Arthrobacter globiformis: one gene and its partner. The protein of the gene in region 2 interacts with the protein of the main gene of each other region in a pairwise test. Links are inferred from orthologs where the notes say so. Each region holds a gene or a part of one and is shown on either strand. Other genes may lie near its edges. The genes, in order: QFZ33_RS19470 and dnaJ.

Evidence for each region.
Region 1: the proteins of dnaJ (region 2) and QFZ33_RS19470 interact in binary tests that used the Escherichia coli proteins (3 or more experiments, as listed by UniProt). The link is inferred for Arthrobacter globiformis from one-to-one orthologs.

The regions. Positions count from the first base shown.
Region 1 is NZ_JAUSXI010000001.1:4,175,776-4,185,308, reverse strand. Bases 2,900-5,898 are described here. They hold QFZ33_RS19470 (LuxR C-terminal-related transcriptional regulator), read left to right. Parts: upstream 2,900-3,410; coding sequence 3,411-5,387; downstream 5,388-5,898. Other genes in these bases: QFZ33_RS19465 (DUF4386 domain-containing protein), read left to right, coding at 5,570-5,898; QFZ33_RS19475 (AAA family ATPase), read left to right, coding at 2,900-3,490. Also shown: QFZ33_RS19490 (glycosyltransferase 87 family protein), read left to right, coding at 1-1,207; QFZ33_RS19485 (SDR family oxidoreductase), read left to right, coding at 1,204-1,947; QFZ33_RS19480 (nuclear transport factor 2 family protein), read right to left, coding at 2,092-2,577; more of QFZ33_RS19475, read left to right, coding at 2,717-2,899; more of QFZ33_RS19465, read left to right, coding at 5,899-6,625; QFZ33_RS19460 (hypothetical protein), read left to right, coding at 6,683-7,381; QFZ33_RS19455 (methyltransferase family protein), read right to left, coding at 7,457-7,984; QFZ33_RS19450 (acyl-CoA dehydrogenase family protein), read right to left, coding at 8,171-9,391; QFZ33_RS19445 (APC family permease), read right to left, coding at 9,430-9,533. UniProt on the Escherichia coli protein: Positively regulates the transcription of the maltose regulon whose gene products are responsible for uptake and catabolism of malto-oligosaccharides.
Region 2 is NZ_JAUSXI010000001.1:3,270,616-3,279,827, reverse strand. Bases 4,498-7,471 are described here. They hold dnaJ (molecular chaperone DnaJ), read left to right. Parts: upstream 4,498-5,407; coding sequence 5,408-6,535; downstream 6,536-7,471. Other genes in these bases: QFZ33_RS15015 (GerMN domain-containing protein), read right to left, coding at 7,376-7,471; QFZ33_RS15020 (16S rRNA (uracil(1498)-N(3))-methyltransferase), read left to right, coding at 6,538-7,308; hrcA (heat-inducible transcriptional repressor HrcA), read left to right, coding at 4,498-5,349. Outside these bases: lepA (translation elongation factor 4), read left to right, coding at 1-1,352; radical SAM family heme chaperone HemW, read left to right, coding at 1,389-2,618; QFZ33_RS15040 (DUF4870 domain-containing protein), read right to left, coding at 2,721-3,140; QFZ33_RS15035 (DUF3097 domain-containing protein), read right to left, coding at 3,270-4,124; more of hrcA, read left to right, coding at 4,336-4,497; more of QFZ33_RS15015, read right to left, coding at 7,472-8,293; QFZ33_RS15010 (PhoH family protein), read left to right, coding at 8,636-9,212.

The DNA of each region.
Region 1 (9,533 bases), 910 kb from region 2 along the record:
CTCCAGGCTGGACGTGTGGGGCGAGAAGGGCCTGGACTTCAGCGTCTACTGGTACGGCGGCAAGATCCTCAACGACGCCGGCGTGGCGCCGTCGGGCCTCTACCTGCCCACGGTCAATTGGGCCGGCGGCCCGGAACTGCCCTTCACTTATCCGCCGTTCGCGGCGCTGCTCTTCAGCCTGCTCGCGAAACTGCCACAGGCCACCGCGCTGCTGCTGTTCAACGCCGCCGGCGTGGCGGTGGCCGGCTGGGTGGCGGCGCTAGGCGTCCGCTACTGGAACAGCAAGCCCAGCTGGCGCAGCACCTTTTCCTCGCCGACCGTCCGGTCCGCACTCAACCGGCTCGGCGCGGTGGTGCTGTTCCTGGCCGTCCTGAGTCTGGGGCCGTGGCGCGAAACCCTGGCCTTCGGCCAGATCAACATCCTGCTGCTGGGGCTGATGACGGCGGACCTGTTGGCCCGCAGCCCGCGCTGGCGGAATGGTCTGCCCGGCAGCGGTTTCCTGGTGGGCGTTGCCGCCGGGATCAAGCTGACACCCCTGGTCTTCGGCCTGTATTTCCTGGTGCGCAAGGACTGGCGCGGACTGCTGAACATGTGCGCCGGCTTCGCCTTCACCGTGCTGCTGGGCTGGCTGCTCCGCCCGGCCGAATCCCTCAGCTTCTGGCTGGAGATCCTTCCCGACACGTCCCGGATCGGCGGCGCAGGCTACGTGGACAACCTCTCCATCAAGGGTGCGCTGCTCCACTTCGGGGTTCCGGCGAACGCAGTGAACGTGCCGTGGCTGCTCCTGAGCCTGCTCGTGGTGGGTCTGGGCGCCGCACTCATCAGGACCGCCAGCAGCCAGGGCGCCAGGGTGGTGGCCATTTCCGCCACGGCTCTCACCATGCTCCTGATCAGCCCCGTCTCGTGGTCGCACCACTGGGTCTGGATGGCCGCGGTGCTTCCGGCGTTCGCCTGGACCCTGCGCCAAACTCCCCAGCGGTACCGGCTGCAGCGCGGGGTGATGGGCGCCGTCCTGGGCGTGTCCACCATTGTGTTCCTGTTCTCGCCGAAAACCATCGGCACGGCCCTCGGCGCCGAAAACCTTGACCTCCAGACGCCGGTCCTGTGGATCATGGCATCCAGCACCGGAGTTTTCTGCGCGCTGGCCATCATGGCGTGCTGGCTCGTGGTCCTTCGGCGAGACGCCGTGGCGGAGCTGCCGGAATGAGCACCGCACTGGTGACCGGCGTCGGTCGGCTCGCCGGAATCGGCGCAGGGATTGCCCGCCAGCTGGCCGCCGACGGCTGGGACCTGGTGCTGACCTACTGGCAGGACTACGACGCCCGCATGCCCTGGGGCATCCAGCCGGACGACGTCGGCCGGCTCGCCGCCGAACTGGCGGCCATCGGCTCCAAGGTGGTAGCCCTGCCCGCCAACTTTCAGGACCCGGGCGCCGTCGACCGGCTGATGGCGGACGTGGCCGCGCAGGCAGGAACCCTGCACGGAATGGTCCTCAGTCACGCCGAATCCGTCGACTCGGGCATCCTGGACACCACCCTCGAAAGCTTCGAACGGCACTTTGCCGTGAACACCAGGGCCAGCTGGCAGCTGATTCGCGCCTTCGCGCAGCAGGCAGCGGACGACGGCGGCGCGATCGTCGCGCTGACCAGCGACCACACAGCGTTCAATCTGCCGTACGGTGCGTCTAAAGGTGCGCTGGACCGGATCGTGATCGCCTCCGCGCGTGAACTTGGGCCGCTCGGCATCAGCGCCAATGTGCTCAATCCCGGGCCCGTGGACACCGGCTGGATGGATGACCAGACCCGCGAAGCGCTGGTCCGGCACCAGCCGGGCGGCCGCCTGGGCACCCCCGCCGACGTGGCGGGAACCGCGGCTTTCCTGCTGTCCCCGGCAGGCCGCTGGGTTTCCGGTCAGCTCATTAAGGCCGACGGAGGGTTCTCGGCCTGACGCTGTCGGCCCTCCTTCGACGATGTTCCTGTAGGCGCCAAATCGAACATGGCTAGGGCACACCTTGGTCGAGGTGAGTGAGGGTCACGGACGCCGTCGGCCTCGTCAGCGGTGTGGGTGCGGGGAGCGACTACAACTGCCGAGCTAGGGAGGTGGTGGGGGCGGGTCTGCAGAACGCTCGGCACGCCATGGGATGCGCCATTCTGCAGCTTCCCAGCCATCCATGATGTAGAGCCGCTCGTGAGCAACCCGGTCGCCCCTGAACTCCATCAGACTGACGGTATACATCCATGGTGCGCCGTCGTAGCTGATCAGGTTCTCTACAACCACCAAGTTGGCACGATGAGTTATTCGTCGAGTGTGGAACTTGAGCCTCGCCGGGTACTGCCGTCGCCATTCGCGGAAGTTCTCGACGCCTTCGAACCGTTCGCCCGACAGAGGGAACTCAAGCACAGCGTCGTCGTGGTAGATCTCGTGGGAGACGTCCTCCTCCTTGCTGGAGTACTCCCAGTGACGCCGCAACGCCTGCAGGAGGTCCGCCTCATCGAGCATCGCTAACCTCCTCGGGCCGGAAACCAATGTTAACTTCGGGTTCCTTGCACTGGCAATGGGTGGCGGGTCGAACTCCATGCGACAACGCCTGTTGGTGGAGACCTCAGTCACGGCAGCCGTACACTGTCTGTGAGGGGAGGCGGTCATGGTGGGCCCACTTCTCGAGACCAAGTTCCACGTCCCTAGGCGGCGACCCGGCCTGACCACGCGTCCGAGGTTGCTCGAGGGCCTGAACCGTGGAGCCGATTCCGCGCTGACGCTCGTGTCGGCTCCGGCCGGGTTCGGTAAGACGACGCTGCTGACTGAGTGGCTGGCAACTGTTTCTGCTGATGGGCGGTCGGCGGCGTGGCTCTCGCTCGACAAGCGTGACAACGATTCCGCGCTGTTTTGGACGTACTTCGTCACGGCGCTGGAGAGGGTGACCAACGGCGCCGGTGCGGCTGCGCTCTCGCTCCTGCAGTCGGTGCAGCCTCCAATCGAAGCGCTCCTCGCCACTCTTCTCAATGACCTCCATGCTGTTTCGAACAATGTCGTCCTGGTTCTCGATGACTATCACGTCATTGACGCGCGTGACATACAGGACGGGATCGCTTTCCTGCTGGAGCATCTGCCGCCGCAGGTGCACCTGGTGATTGCCGGCCGGGCTGACCCGGTGTTGCCGCTGGCGCGGTTGCGGGCCCGGGGAGAGCTCGTCGAGATTCGTGCCGCTGATCTGCGATTCACTACGGACGAGGCGGCGGAGTATCTCAACGGCATCCTGGGTACAGCGTTGCCGGCCCGGGATGTGGCAGTGCTGGAGGGGCGCACCGAGGGGGTGGATCGCGGCGCTCCAGCTCGCTGTGCTTTCAATGCAGGGCCGGGAAGACATCGCCGCGTTCATCGCGGGCTTTGCCGGGAACGACCGATACATCGTGGACTATTTGGTCGAGGAGGTTCTGCAGCGTCAACCGGAGGATGTTCAACACTTCCTGCTCCAGACTTCCGTCCTTGACCGGCTTACCGGCCCTCTGTGCGATGCCGTTACGGGACAGGACAATGGCAAGCTCAGGCTGGCGGCGTTGGAGCGGGCGAACTTGTTTCTGGTTCCCTTGGATGACCGCCGTGAGTGGTATCGCTATCACCAGCTTTTTGCGGATGTTCTGCAGGCGCGCTTGGTGGAGGAGCGCGGCGACGAGGTCCCGGATCTGCATCGGCGGGCGAGCATTTGGTACGAACAGAACGGTGAGGCGTTCGATGCCATCCGCCATGCCTTGGCTGGGGAGGATTTCGAACGGGCGGCGGACCTTGTCGAGCTGGCGGTTCCCGACATTCGGCGGAACCGGCAGGAGGCCGTGCTGCGCGCCTGGTTGAAAGTTCTCCCCGACGATGTGGTCCGTGTGAGGCCGGTGCTCGGGGTGGGGCTGGTCGGCGCGTTGGTTGTGACTGGCGACGTGGAGGGAGTCGAGGCCCGGCTGCGGGACGTGGAACGGTGGCTGGATCCACCGACGGGTATGAGTAAGGCAATCCACGGCCGATCAACGGAAATGGTCGTAGCCGACGATGAAGAATTTCGCCGCCTTCCCGAAACGATTGAAGTCTATCGGGCCGCGCTGGCTCTTGGCCGGGGCGATGGATCCGGTACGGTGAGTCACGCCCAGCGTGCACTTGATCTTGCACCTGAGGACGACCATCTCGGCCGTGCCGCGGCGTGTGGTCTGCTGGGACTCGCCTATTGGGGGGACGGGGAGCTCGAGGCAGCCCATCGGGCCTATGCCCAATGCATGTCCGGCCTGCACCGTGCCGGGCACCTCGCGGACACCTTCGGGTGCGCGATCGCCTTGGCGGACATACGCCTTGCGCAGGGGCGTCTCAGCGATGCCATGCGCACCTACGAACAGGCCCTGGAGCGTGCTTCCGGGAAGCGCGGATCGGTTCTGCGGGGGACAGCGGACATGCATGTGGGGATGAGTGGGGTCTGCCGGGAGCGCGGCGACCTGCAGGAAGCCACCCGGCTCCTGCTGCGCAGCCAGGAGTTGGGTCCCGTTGGTGAGCTGCCTCAAAACCTGTATCGCTGGCGGGTTGCCATGGCGCGGATCCTTGAGGCAGAAGGCGATTTAGCCGGTGCACTCGACCTCCTGGCTGAGGCGGAGCGGCTCTATACGGGCGATTACTTCCCCAACATACGTCCGGTGCCGGCTTTGAAGGCCCGGATCCTGGTGGCGCAAGGGAGGTTGGGTGAAGCGCTCGGCTGGGTGCGGGAGCGAGCTCTGTCGGCTGAAGATGACCTGAGCTACTTTCGGGAGTTCGAGCACATCACTCTTGCCAGGGTGCTCCTGGCCAGGTCCGCGAACGAGCGCTCAGCCTCCTCCCTCCAGGAGGCCATCCGGCTGCTGGGTCGCCTGCTGCGAGCGGCAGAGGATGGCGGAAGAACGGGAAGCGTCATCGAGATCCTCGTGCTTCAGGCGCTCGCCGACCAGACGCGGGGTGACATCCCCGCGGCGCTTGCCTCACTGCATCGAGCAGTGGCGCTGGCGGAGCCGGAGGGCTACGTTCGCATCTTCGCTGATGAGGGCGCACCGATGGGTTCCCTGCTGAGAGCGGCTGTGAAACAACGGATGGCCCCGGGCCACCTCCGCCGGCTCGTGGCGGCCATGAACAACACCGAGGACACCGCGCCCGTCAGGCAGGGTCTGATCGCGCCCCTGAGTGAACGCGAGCTAGACGTTCTCCGGCTGCTAGTAACGGACCTCGACGGCCCAGACATCGCTCGCGTGCTCATGGTGTCCTTGAACACGGTGCGCACGCACACCAGTCACATCTACGCCAAGCTCGGCGTGAACAACCGTCGGGCAGCAGTCCGTCAGGCCCAGGAACTCGACCTGTTCTCCCGAGCCAGCGACCGCTACTAGCCCAAGCCGATGCCGCGGACGGCCGGGAAACGCCGCCAAAGGCCTGTGAATTAATCACCACGCTAATCACCACATGTGATGAGGCGCGGTCATTAGGTCTCCTTCTACTGTTCGATCAGGACAACGAACAGACGCAGCGCCAGCCGAGGTCCATCCGGCCGGATAAAGCAACAGGAGGGCACGTGAGCGACGTACCGGTCGGCCATCACCACGACTCCGGATGGTACGAGATCCGCCTCGAAGGCCACCTGGATTCCCGGTGGGCTGCCTGGTTCGATGCGCCGAGCCTGACGAACGCGAGCGACGGCACCACAGTCATCCAGAGTCAGGTGGCAGACCAGGCCGCGCTGCATGGTCTGCTCCAGAAAGTCCGCGACATCGGCCTGCCCCTGCTATCTGTAACTCAGGTTGAACCGACAAGCCCCACTCCACCACAGAACCCCAAACCTCATACTCCACCGGCGTCCACGAAGGAGAACCACGCCATGACCAGCATCCGACCAGAAGCAGCAACGAAACGAGTCCCGATGGACTCTCCAAGGAAGACCGCGCTGGCCGCGGGCGTGCTCTACCTGATCACCTTTAGCTCAATCCCGACACTCGCCCTCTATGGTCCGGTGCGAACGGACCCAAACTACATCACCGGCCCCGGCCCGGACACCGCCACGCTCTGGGGCGGAGCCCTGGAAATGGTCGTAGCCCTTGCCTGCATCGGAACCGCGGTCGCACTGTACCCGGTCGTTAAGAGGCAAAACGAAGCGGTCGCGCTCGGCTTCGTCGGCGCACGTGTCCTAGAAGCCGCCGCCATTGTCACCGGCGTCGTTTGCCTTCTATCGGTCGTGACCCTGCGGCAGGCCGGAGCCGGAGCAGACGCTTTGCCCACGGGCCAGGCGCTAGCTGCCATGTATGGCTGGACGTTCCTCCTCGGACAAACCCTCATGCCGGCCGTGAACGCCCTGCTTCTGGGTTCCCTTTTGTACAGGTCCCGTCTGGTGCCCCGGGTTTTTCCGCTGCTGGGACTCATCGGCGCCCCGTTGCTCCTCGCTTCCACCACGGCAACCTATTTCGGCATCAACGACACGCTCTCCGTATGGTCGGTGCTCGCAACTGCCCCGATCGCGCTTTGGGAGTTTTCGCTGGGCGTTTGGCTGGTCACCAAAGGCTTCAGCCCCAGTCCCATCACGAAAGGAATGACGGCTGCCGTCTCAGCACCCACCCCTAGAGACATCCGCGCCTAAATCACCGCACACCGGCATCCTGAAATTCCAAACACACCCACTGCACCCTCGCGAAAGATGAACGCCATGCTCACGCTCGCCAGCCCATCCCTGGACAACCAATCCCCTACCTTGTTTCCGGCCCGCCTCGCAGCAGTTACGGGCCTGGCCGCAGCCGCCGTCTTGTTCGTCAATGCGGCCAAGCGTGCCGAACTGATTCCGGTCAGCTCAGCGACGCAGCTAGCTGCGCCCCTGGCACAGGCACTCGCGATCATCCTGGTCGTCGGCCTCGCCCGGGTTGCCCTGCGCCGATCATCAAAGTTTTCCTCGGTCGCCCTCGCGCTGAATGTCATTGGGCTCAGCGCCGCGACCGGCGCGGAATGGGTGATCAACCTGGTGTTTGTCCGACTCGATCCCTCCCAGATCGCTGCGTTGCGGGGTGGTCCGCTCGGAACAGCCTTTGTGGCAGCCTCCATGATCTTCCTGCTCGGATCAATCCTGTACTGTTTGGCGCTGCTGCGGGACGGCAACGCACCCCGGATCCCAACAATCGCCTACGCCATCGCTGCCGTTCCAATCGCGCTGCGCAACCTCGTCCCGGAGCTCGCACTCGATACAGCCCTCGCGCTATTGGGCGCCTCAGTCATCTGGCTCGCCCTCTGGATGCTCAGGAGCCGCCCAGCAGAGGCAGCTTCCCGGACGATCGGGCGCCCACATGAGGGACCAGCTCGCGACCCCGGAAACCGCGATGACTTAAAGGAAGAACCACGGTGGTGAGTTCGGAAGCATGCGCGCCTTCGCCGGTGCGTTTGTTCACGTAGGCCTTGGTCCGCCGGCACGCCCGGCACGTAGTCAGTGGTCCGGCCGCCACGGCGTCAGCCGAGGCAGCCAGCGCGGAACGTTCTTTCGGTACTCCTCATACTCAGCCCCGAACTTGCGCGCGAGCGCGGGCTCCTCGTAGAACCTGACGAAGGCCGCGACCGGCACCGCCGCCAGCGCGGCGTAGCCGAACAGTTTCGGCTGGCCCAGCAGCAGGCCCTGGCCAACCACGGCAGCGGCAATGGACACGTACATGGGATTCCGGACATGGCGGTACAGCCCGCTGACCACCAGATGCTTCGGCGGCGCGAACGGGGCCGGCGTTCCGACGCCCTCGGTGGCGAACCGCACGAACGAGTTTGCAATCACAGACGCGCCCGCGCCCACTAGGAGGGTGCCGGCCACCTGGGCCACGGCACCGCCGGGTACCGGATGCTGCACCTCCCAACGGGTCAGCAGCCACGGGACCAGGCCGGCGACCGCCCCCGGAGCCAAAGCGAACACCGCTGTGCCAACGGCCGCCCGTTTCCTCTCACGGCTCGTGTCTGGCGGGTGCGTCATGTTCCCTACTCTGGACCGCGATTTGGGCGACGGCAAGGGGCGGCCGCCGCTGGTTGAGCTTGGGCACTCCCGCTGGTTGAGCTTGGGCACTCCCGCTGGTTGAGCTTGTCGAAACCGGGTTTCGGCGCTCGACTAGCCGGGTTTCGACAAGCTCAACCAGCGGTCACAACAGTCTCAGCCAGTCTCTCAGCGGAACGCCGGGAGCCCCGTGATGTGCTGGCCCAGAATGAGTGTGTGCACCTCGTCCGTTCCTTCGTAAGTGCGCACCGATTCGAGGTTGGCGGCGTGCCGCAGAGGCGAATAGTCGAGCGTGATGCCGTTGCCGCCCAGGATGGTCCGGGCTTCCCGCGCCACCTTGATGGCCTCGCGGACGTTGTTCAGCTTGGCCAGCGAGATCTGTTCGGGCCGGAGCCGCCCGGAATCCTTGAGCCGGCCCAGGTGCAGGGCTAGCATGGTGCCCTTCTGGATCTCGAGGAGCATGTTCACGAGCTTCTCCTGCGTCAGCTGGTAGCCGGCCAGCGGCTTGCCGAACTGCAGGCGCTCCATCGAATACCGCAGCGCCGCCTCATAGGAGTCCCTGGCTGCGCCCATGGCACCCCAGGCGATGCCGTATCGGGCCTCGTTGAGGCAGCTGAACGGGCCACTCAGTCCCAGGGCGCCCGGCAACTGCGCCTCCGGACCCAGCCGGACGCCGTCGAACGCCACATCGCACTGGATCGAGGCGCGCATGGACAGTTTCCGCCCGATTGGCGTGGCCGTGACGCCGGCCGTGCCGGCGGGCACGAGGAAGCCGCGGACGCCGTCGTCGGTTTTCGCCCAGACCACCAGTATGTCGGCCACGGAGGCAAGCCCGATCCACCGCTTGGCGCCGTCCAGGACCCAGCCGGCGTCCTCGCCGGACCCGTCCCGCCGCGCAGTAGTGGTCATCGACGACGGGTCCGAGCCCGCCGTCGGCTCGGTCAGTGCGAAACAGCCGATCACCTCGCCGGCGGCCATCCGGGGGAGCCACTCCTGTTTCTGGTCCTCCGAGCCCCATTTGTGGATGGCGCTCATCGCCAGCGACCCCTGGACCGAGACGAACGTCCGGATTCCGGAATCGCCGGCCTCCAGCTCCATGGCGGCCAGGCCGTACTCGACGGCGGACCGGCCGGGGCAGCCGTAGCCCTCCAGATGCATGCCCAGGAGGCCCAGCTCGCCCAGTTGAGCGGGCAGGTGCAGGGGGAAGACACCCTGCTCGTACCAGTCCGCGATGTCGGGCCGGATCTGCTGGTCGGTGAAGTCCCTGATCCGCTGCCGGAGGGCCAGTTCATCGGAGGACAGCAGGGAGTCCAGCGCCAGCACATCCGAAGGGTCCGGGAGCCCGTACTCGGCCGGGGCTTCCACAGGATCAAGGGCGTCATTGCTCATTGCAGCATCCTACGTGTCGCAGGATCCCGTGCCGCGGTCTACCGGTCCGCAGGAACCCGCGTCCCGCCCATGAAGTATCCGCGGGTTGACGGCAGGAACCGGCAGACCGCGGCCAGCACCAAGCCCAAGGCCAGCAGCACCA
Region 2 (9,212 bases):
ATCCCGAAGACGTGCTGCTGGTCTCCGGGAAGACCGGCGTGGGCGTCGAGGCGCTGCTGGATAAGATCGTGCGCGATCTGCCCGCACCCGTCGGCGACCCGGACGCACCTGCCCGGGCCATGATCTTCGACTCCGTCTACGACACGTACCGCGGCGTGGTCACCTACGTCCGTGTGGTGGATGGCATGCTCCACCCGCGTGAGCGCATCCAGATGATGTCCACCAAGGCCAGCCACGAGCTCCTGGAAATCGGCGTCAGCTCCCCGGAGCCGACGCCCTCCAAGGGCCTCGGTGTCGGCGAGGTGGGCTACCTCATCACCGGCGTGAAGGACGTCCGCCAGTCAAAGGTAGGCGACACCGTCACCAATCTCGCCAAGCCCGCGGCGGAGTCGCTAAGCGGCTATGCGGACCCCAAGCCGATGGTGTTCTCCGGCCTCTACCCGCTGGACGGCACCGACTACCCGGTGCTCCGCGACGCCCTGGACAAGCTCAAGCTCAACGATGCAGCCCTGATCTACGAACCGGAAACCTCCGCGGCCCTCGGCTTCGGCTTCCGCGTGGGCTTCCTCGGCCTCCTGCACCTGGAGATCGTCCGTGAGCGCCTCGAACGCGAATTCAACCTGGACCTGATCTCCACGGCGCCGAACGTGGTCTACGAGGTCACGCTCGAGGACAAGAACGTGATCACTGTGACGAACCCCAGCGAGTTCCCCTCCGGGAAGATCAACGAGGTCCGCGAACCCATGGTGGCCGCCACCATCCTGGCCCCCAACGAGTTTGTCGGCGCCATCATGGAGCTGTGCCAGGGCCGCCGGGGCGTCATGCGCGGCATGGACTACCTGTCCGAGGACCGGGTGGAGCTGCGGTACTGGATGCCGCTGGCCGAGATAGTCTTCGACTTCTTCGACCTGCTCAAGTCCAAGACGCGCGGCTACGCCTCGCTGGACTGGAAGGCCGACGGCGAACAGGTCGCCGACCTGGTCAAGGTGGACATCCTGCTCCAGGGCGAACAGGTGGACGCCTTCAGCGCCATCACCCACAAGGACAAGGCCTACGCCTACGGTGTGATGATGACCGGCAAGCTGCGCGAACTCATTCCGCGCCAGCAGTTCGAAGTGCCGATCCAGGCAGCCATCGGGTCCCGGATTATCGCCCGTGAGTCCATTCGCGCCATCCGCAAGGACGTTCTGGCCAAGTGCTACGGCGGCGACATCTCCCGTAAGCGCAAACTGCTGGAAAAGCAGAAGGAAGGCAAGAAGCGGATGAAGATGGTGGGGCGCGTGGAAGTGCCGCAGGAAGCCTTCATCGCAGCACTGACCACCGACGAATCCAAGGACAAGGCCAAGAAGTAGTGATGACCGTGGCCGGAACCTCCGGAGGCCGCACCCATGCCTAGCGTTCTTCCCCTGGGCGACCCCGCGCCGTCGGATGGACTGCTGCCGCAACAGGCGGCAGACGGTGCGCCCGCCCGGGCTTTCGGGCTCTACGTGCACATCCCGTTCTGCGCGGTGCGATGCGGTTACTGCGACTTCAACACTTACACCGCAACTGAGCTCGGAGGCGGAGCATCCCAGGACGCGTACGCCTCCACCGCCATCTCGGAAGTGGACTTTGCCGCGCGGGTCCTTGAGCAGTCGGGCCTGCCCGCCCGCAAGCTCAGTACAGTGTTTTTCGGCGGCGGCACGCCCACGCTCCTGCCCGCCGAGGACCTGGCCAGAATCCTCCGTGCCGCCATCGACACATGGGGGATCGAACCGGGGGCCGAAGTGACCACGGAGGCCAACCCGGACTCCGTCACGCCGGAATCACTGCAGCTGCTTGCCGATGCGGGCTTCACACGGGTCTCCTTCGGCATGCAGTCCGCTGTGCCCCATGTGCTGAAGGTGCTCGACCGCACGCACACGCCGAGCCGTGTTCCGCTCGTGGTGCAGTGGGCGCGCGACGCCGGGCTGGCCGTCAGCCTGGACTTGATCTACGGAACACCGGGGGAGTCCCTCGAGGACTGGCGCTTTTCGCTCGAGACGGCGTTGTCGTACCAGCCGGACCACATCAGCGCCTACGCGCTGATCGTTGAGGACGGCACCAAGCTCGCCGCCCAGATCCGGCGCGGCGAAGTTCCCGGAATTGACGACGACGACCATGCCGACAAATACGAACTCGCCGACCGGATGATCACCGACGCCGGTCTCCACTGGTACGAGGTCAGCAACTGGTCCGCGACGCCGGAGCAGGCGTGCCGCCACAACCTCGCCTACTGGCGCGGGGACGACTGGTGGGGCATCGGCCCGGGCGCGCACTCGCACGTGGGCGGGGTGCGCTGGTGGAACGTCAAGCACCCCGCCGCCTATGCCGGACGGCTGGGCTCAGGCGTCTCGCCGGCGGCAGGACGCGAAACGCTCGACGCCGAAACCCGGGGCGTCGAAAAGGTCATGCTGGAAGCCCGGCTTTCCTCAGGGCTCGAGACCGCTGCCCTGTCGCCATCCGGCAGGAAAGCCGTGGCGGGACTGATCGCCGACGGCCTCGTGGCGCCCGAGGAAGCCTTCAGAGGCCGCCTGGTTCTCACACTGAAGGGCCGCCTGCTGGCCGACGCCGTGGTCCGCAGGATCCTGCCGGACTAGTCCCCAACCGAACCCTAACCTCGCAAGCTCGGGCCGGGCCCTCGCCGAGCGGCTCCACGTCCAGGGGACCCTGCGGCGTGGGCCCACCTTGATCGTGCGCGGTTACTTGATCCAGCGGAGGTTGTACTGGTACCGGTGCGGCTGGCCCTTGTTGACGTGGACACCTGCGGACACTGCGAAGCAGGTCAGCGCAATCCAGATGAGGGTGGCCAGGACGGCGAACAGATTGCCGACGACGGGAAGCAGCACCAGCAGATTGGCCACGAAGGCCGCAATCGTCGGCGGCAGCGTGAAGTTAAGGGCTTCCTTGGACTCCTGCGCGGTGAACGGGCCGCGGTCGCGGAAGATGAGGTAAATCAGCAGCGCCGGAACACAGCCGAGGATGCCGCCGAAGTGCGCCAGGGTGGCCCACTGCCGGTCCTCGCTGGCGGTCAGCGGAAGCGCATTGGCCGGAACGCCATGGTACTGGGGCAGGTCCTGGCCGGACTTTGTGTCCCTGCGGTCGCGAGCGTCTTCTGCCACGGTGTCTTCCTTAAGCTTGCGTTGGTGCGATAGTGCCTTGGCGCCGGGGCCGCGGTGCGGTGGTGCCGTACCAAGGATACCGGGCCGTAGGGGCAATAGCGGGCGGAACGCCGAATAGCGGGGCTGTGGCTACGGAACTGTGAGGAAATCGATGACCTCTTCCACCCGGCCCAGGAGGGCGGGCTCAAGGTCGGCGTAGGTGCGCACGGCGCCGAGAAGTTTTTGCCAGCCGAGGCCGATGTCCTCCTTGGTCTCGTGCGGCCAGCCGAAGGCGGTGAGGATGCCGGTTTTCCAGTCAGTGCCGCGCGGCACCACAGGCCACTGCGGAATGCCCAGTACCGACGGCCGGATCGCCTGCCAGACGTCGACGTACGGGTGGCCTACTATCAGCACGTTTCCGGCGGCGCCGGGGGAGGCCATCACGGCGTCGGCGATTCTGGACTCCTTGGAATCCGGGACCAGGTGGTCCACCAGAACGCCCAGCCTGCGGCCGGGGCCGGGACGGAAGGAGGCAACGGCCGCTGCCAGGTCATCGATGCCGTGCAGGGGCTCGACGACGATCCCCTCCACCCGGAGGTCATCGCCCCAGACTTTTTCCACGAGTTCGGCATCATGCTTGCCTTCAACCCAGATCCGGCTGGCCTTAGCCACCTGGGCGCGCTGCCCTTCCACCCGCACCGAGCCCGACGCCGTCCGTCCAGCCGTGCCCGATCCCGCGGGCTTCGCCTTGGGCGCCGGAGGCATCAGGCGGATCGGCTGGCCGTCCAGGAGGAATCCGAAACCAAGCTTAAAGGACCGGGATTTTCCCCGGCGGTCTTCGAGCGCCACCACGTGCATGCCGCCGGATTTCTCCACCCGAATCACTGCGCCCACCCAGCCGGACTGGACGTCCTCGAGAACCATGCCGCGCTCCACCGGCACCTCGGGCAGGCTGTTCTTGGCAGGCGCTGCGATCTCCTGCGGGCCCCAGGTCTGGTACTGCATTCGTTCACCGCTTTGCACTAGGACGGAGCCGCTCCGGCCGCGGGCATGCCGCCGGGGGACAGTCGCCCGGAATTTCGCCCGGAGCGGTACCAATGCTAACAACGCGGTGACTCATATTAGACTTGTTAGCACTTAGGCATGTCGAGTGCTAACTACAGCGTTTGCGGGCAGGATTAAGCCCGGCGCGGTTACGGCCAAAAGGAGGTGGACTGTGAGCGAACCACGGAAGCTTGAGGTGCTGCGCGCCATCGTGGAGGACTATGTCCATTCCCGCGAACCCGTCGGCTCCAAGGCCCTGGTGGAACGGCACCATCTGGGCGTTTCCAGCGCCACCATCCGCAACGACATGGCGGCACTGGAGGATGAGGGCCTCATCACGGCCCCGCACACCAGTGCAGGCAGGATTCCCACGGACAAGGGTTACCGCTTGTTCGTCGACCAGATCTCGGCGGTCAAGCCGCTCTCCCCGGCGGAGAAGCGTGCCATCCAGACCCTGCTCGAGGGGTCCGAGGACCTCGACGACGTCCTGGACCGGACGGCCCGGCTCCTGTCCCAGCTGACCAACCAGGTCGCCGTCGTGCAGTACCCGCACCTGAGCCGGGCCGTGGTCCGGCACATCGAATTTGTGCTGCTGGCACCGCGGAAGGTGCTGATCGTGCTGATCGCAGACTCCGGCAAGGTTGACCAGCGCGTCGTCGACGCCGGGCAGGACCTGTCAGACGACACTCTTGCCACCCTGCGCACCCGGTTCATGACCGGTGTGGGCGGAACGCCGGTGGCCATCCTGCCCCAGCACCTGGCCTCCGTCGTGGCCGGCTGCACGCCGGCCGAGCGCCCCGTTGCCATGGCCCTCGGCAAGGGGCTGGAGGGCCTGGCGCACAACAGCCGGGAGGACCGGATGGTCCTGGCCGGAACAGCCAACCTGGCGCGGTCCAACGTTGACTTCCCACTCAGCATCGGACCCGTGCTGGAGGCCCTCGAGGAGCAGGTGGTGATGCTGCGGCTCCTGAGCGACATGGCACAGGACCCCCGGGGCGTGGCCGTCAGCATCGGCCGCGAAAACCCCTACGACGGGCTGGCCGAGGCGTCGGTGGTGGCCACCGGCTACGGCCCCGACGCCACCGCCAAGGTGGGCATCCTTGGCCCCACCCGGATGGACTATCCCACCACCATGGCCGCCGTGCGCGCGGTGGCCCGCTACCTTTCGAGGATTCTGGGCCCGTGACCGCACGCGCCGGACATCCTTTGACCACAGGCAGTACAACCAGGAAGAGAAACGAACTTTGAGCAGCCACTACGACGTTCTTGGAGTCTCCGCGGAAGCCACCGGCGAGGAGATCAAAAAGGCCTACCGCAAGCTGGCCCGCTCGCTTCACCCGGACGTAAACCCCGGGGAAGACGCCGCCGAACGGTTCAAGGCCGTCACCCACGCCTACGAGGTGCTGTCCGATCCGCAGAAGCGCAGGGTCTACGACACCACCGGCAACGAGAACGGCACGGACAACGGCTTTGGCGGCGGCGGCTATGCCGGCCAGGGCTTCGCGTTCCAGGACATCTTCGACACCTTCTTCGGCGCCGGCGGCACCTCCGGCCCCGCGTCCCGCGTCCGCCGCGGCCAAGACGCGCTCATCAGCGTGCGGATCGACCTGCGCGATGCCGTCTTCGGCGTCAACAAGAAGCTGGAAGTGGACACGGCCGTCACCTGCCCCACCTGCGAAGGGTCCTGCTGCCGCGAGGGCAGCCACCCGGAACGCTGCGACATCTGCGGCGGCAGCGGCCAGGTGCAGCGGGCGGTCCGTTCCATCCTCGGCCAGGTCATGACCGCCGCCCCCTGCGGCTCGTGCGAGGGCTTCGGCACCGTCATCAAGGACCCCTGCAACGAGTGCAGCGGCCAGGGCCGCATCCGCAGCCGCCGCTCCCTGACCATCAAGGTCCCGGCCGGTGTGGCCACCGGAACGCGGATCCAGCTCTCCGGCCAGGGCGAGGCCGGCCCAGCGGGCGGGCCGTCCGGCGACCTCTACGTGGAAATCCGCGTCAACAACGACCCCACGTATGTCCGCGAGGGCGACGATCTCCACGCGACACTGAACATTCCCATGACCGCCGCTGCCCTCGGCACGGAGCTGAGCCTGGAAACCTTCGACGGCAAGCAGGAGATCGACGTCAAGGCGGGCACGCAGTCCGGCGAGATCATCACCCTCCGCGGCCTCGGCGTCACCCACCTGCGCGGCTACGGCCGCGGCGACCTCAAGGTCCATCTGCAGGTGGAAACGCCGTCCAGGCTCGACCCGGCCCAGGAGGATTTGCTCCGGCAGCTGGCCAAGCTCCGCGGCGAGCAGTTCTCCGAGGGAAAGCTCGCGGCCGGCGGTGGCGTCTTCGCCAAGTTGCGGGACCGCCTCGGTAACCTGTAGCGGTGAGCAACCCCGTCTTCTTCACCCCGGCCGGCGCGCTGGACAGCACTGTTCCCGGTTCGCTGTTCGTCCTGGACGGTGCCGAGGCCCGGCACGCGGTCACCGTGAAGCGCCTGGCAGTGGGCGAGCAGGTTGACATAGCCGACGGCGCCGGCAAACGCATCACGGGAACCGTGACGGAAGCTGCCCCCGCCGAGCTGACGGTTCAATGCACCTCCGTCAGTGTGGAACCGCGGCCGGACATCCGCCTCGTTCTCGTGCAGGCCCTCGCCAAGGGTGACCGGGACGAGTTGGCGATCGAAACCGCCACCGAGCTGGGCATCGACGCGGTGATTCCATGGCAGTCGGAACGCTCCATCGTCCGCTGGAAGGGTGACCGGGCGGCCAAGGCGCACGGCAAATGGCAGTCGGCCGTCACGGCCGCCGCCAAGCAGGCGCGCCGCGCCTGGATCCCCGAGGTGAGGCCCGCCGTCGACACCCAGGCGCTGGCCAAGGAAGTGGCGGACGCCGGCCTTGCCGTGATCCTGCACGAAGACGCGGTGACGCCGCTGCGGCGGGTCCTGGGCAAGTGGTCGGAGGAGCGCCAGGATGCGTCGGACCCCAGCGAGGTCCTCCTCATCGTTGGTCCCGAAGGAGGCATCAGCCCCCGCGAGGTCACCCGGTTGTGCAGCGCCGGGGCTATTACGGCACTGCTGGGACCGCACGTCCTGCGGTCATCGACGGCGGGACCGGCCGGCGTCGTGGTTGCCAGCGACGTCTTGGGCCGCTGGTAAGTCCAGGCTGCTGGTAAGTCCAGGCCGCTGGGAACTTCAGCCAGCGAACGCTTCGCTGAGGGGGCCGCTAGCGAACCGTGAACCCCCGTGAGTCCACGTTGAGTTCGTCCTCGGGCTTACCCGGGCCGATCTGGGAGACGCGCACCTCGTAGTTGCCGGGCGCGAGGTTGACCGTGATGCCGAAGACCCCGGAGGCGGCGGGATCCGCTGCGGCCGTGGCTTCCCCGGTCAGATAGCTTTCCTTGTCGCCGTTGTCCTGGACCTTAAGGATGCGCCAGTGGAGTTTGCCGTTGGGGACGGTGCTTCGTCCGGCGATTTTGACCCGTCCGTCGCCGACTTCGGTGCCCTGCTGCGGATCGATGATCCACACCGGTGCCACCATTCCGGCGCTGCGTGACGTGGGGGCACCGAGCTTCACGTGCTTGAACGCCATGTAATCGGTGTGCCCGTCCACCAGGATCACCACCTCGATCTGCTGGCCGGAGTCGATCAGGCCCGAGCTGGCCCCGGCGGCTGTCGCAGTGTAGACCAGCTGCTGGATGGCCCGCTGGGCCATGTCTGCGTCGAGGTTGCTGTTGAAGGCATCCGCGGAAACGTCCACGGTAATGACATTGGTGCCCGAGATCGACGTCGCCAGGTTCTTGGGGTTCTGCCACGGCGTGAAGAAGTCCGGATCCAGCGGCGTCTCCGACATCATGGCCCGCAGGGCCCGCGTGATCGGGTTCTCATCGTCCGGCACGTCGCGGAACTCGCGGTACAGGAAGACGTTGCTGTTGCTCCGCCCAATCCAGTAAACGGGCGCCTTGTTCGAGGACTGCGTCGTTTCCAGCGGCGCGCTGGTAGTGGGAACGCCGTCCGTGCCGGCGGCCCGGCGCGACGAGGAGGTCGGAGAGTTGGCCGATGTCACAGCAGGATCGGGATCGGCAATGCATCCGGAGAGCAGCAAGGCAGCCGGAAGCAGCGCCGAGAGCACTACGGAGCGAATCCGCGGTGCTTTCCGGCCCGGAGTTCCTGGCTGACTGATGCTGGCGATCCCTTCGAATGAGCAGTTGCTTGCGGGCACGCCCGACCGTTGCCGGCGGGCTCCTTTTCCAGCATTACACGAGACTTTGGGCCACACCGTGCCTTTCGGGGCAGGCGGCCGAACTGCAACGGGAACGATATGAGGCCGATACAAAGTTGATATCTAATTGCGGGAACGCGTTACAGAAATGCGGTCGCGTGACCTTCCCGGACGGCAGGCAGGGGCGAGCGCTGGCGTAAGATGTAAAGACACAAACGAGTTATTTTCCGAACTGGAGGGAACTTAAGGCCCCAGGCCGTCACCATGACTGAATCAGCAAACGGAAAGCGCCGCCTCAATACGGGGGACCGCACCACGGGCGAATTCCCCCATAGTCTCCCCGGTGTCCGGACGGAGGTGGTCATCTTCGATAACTCTGATCAGATGGTGCAGTCGCTGGGCAGCCACGACGAGGCCCTCCGGTTCATCGAAGACCAGTTCCCGGCCGTCAGTTTCCACGTCCGCGGCAACGAACTCTCCATCAACGGACCCGCGGCCGATGTTCCGCGGATCATGCGCCTGCTCCACGAGGTCCGGGGGCTCGTCGCCCGCGGCACCGTGATTACGCCCGCAGTCCTCCAGCAACTGGTCTCGCTGCTCCGCAGCCAGTCCCTGCAGAACCCGGTCGAGGTGCTGACCCACGACATCCTGTCCAGCCGCGGCAAGACCATCCGGCCCAAGACACTGAACCAGAAGAACTACGTGGACGCCATCGACGCGAACACGGTGATCTTCGGGATCGGTCCCGCCGGCACCGGCAAGACCTACCTGGCGGTGGCCAAGGCAGTGCAGGCCCTGCAGCAGAAGGAAGTCAGCCGGATCATCCTCACCCGTCCCGCCG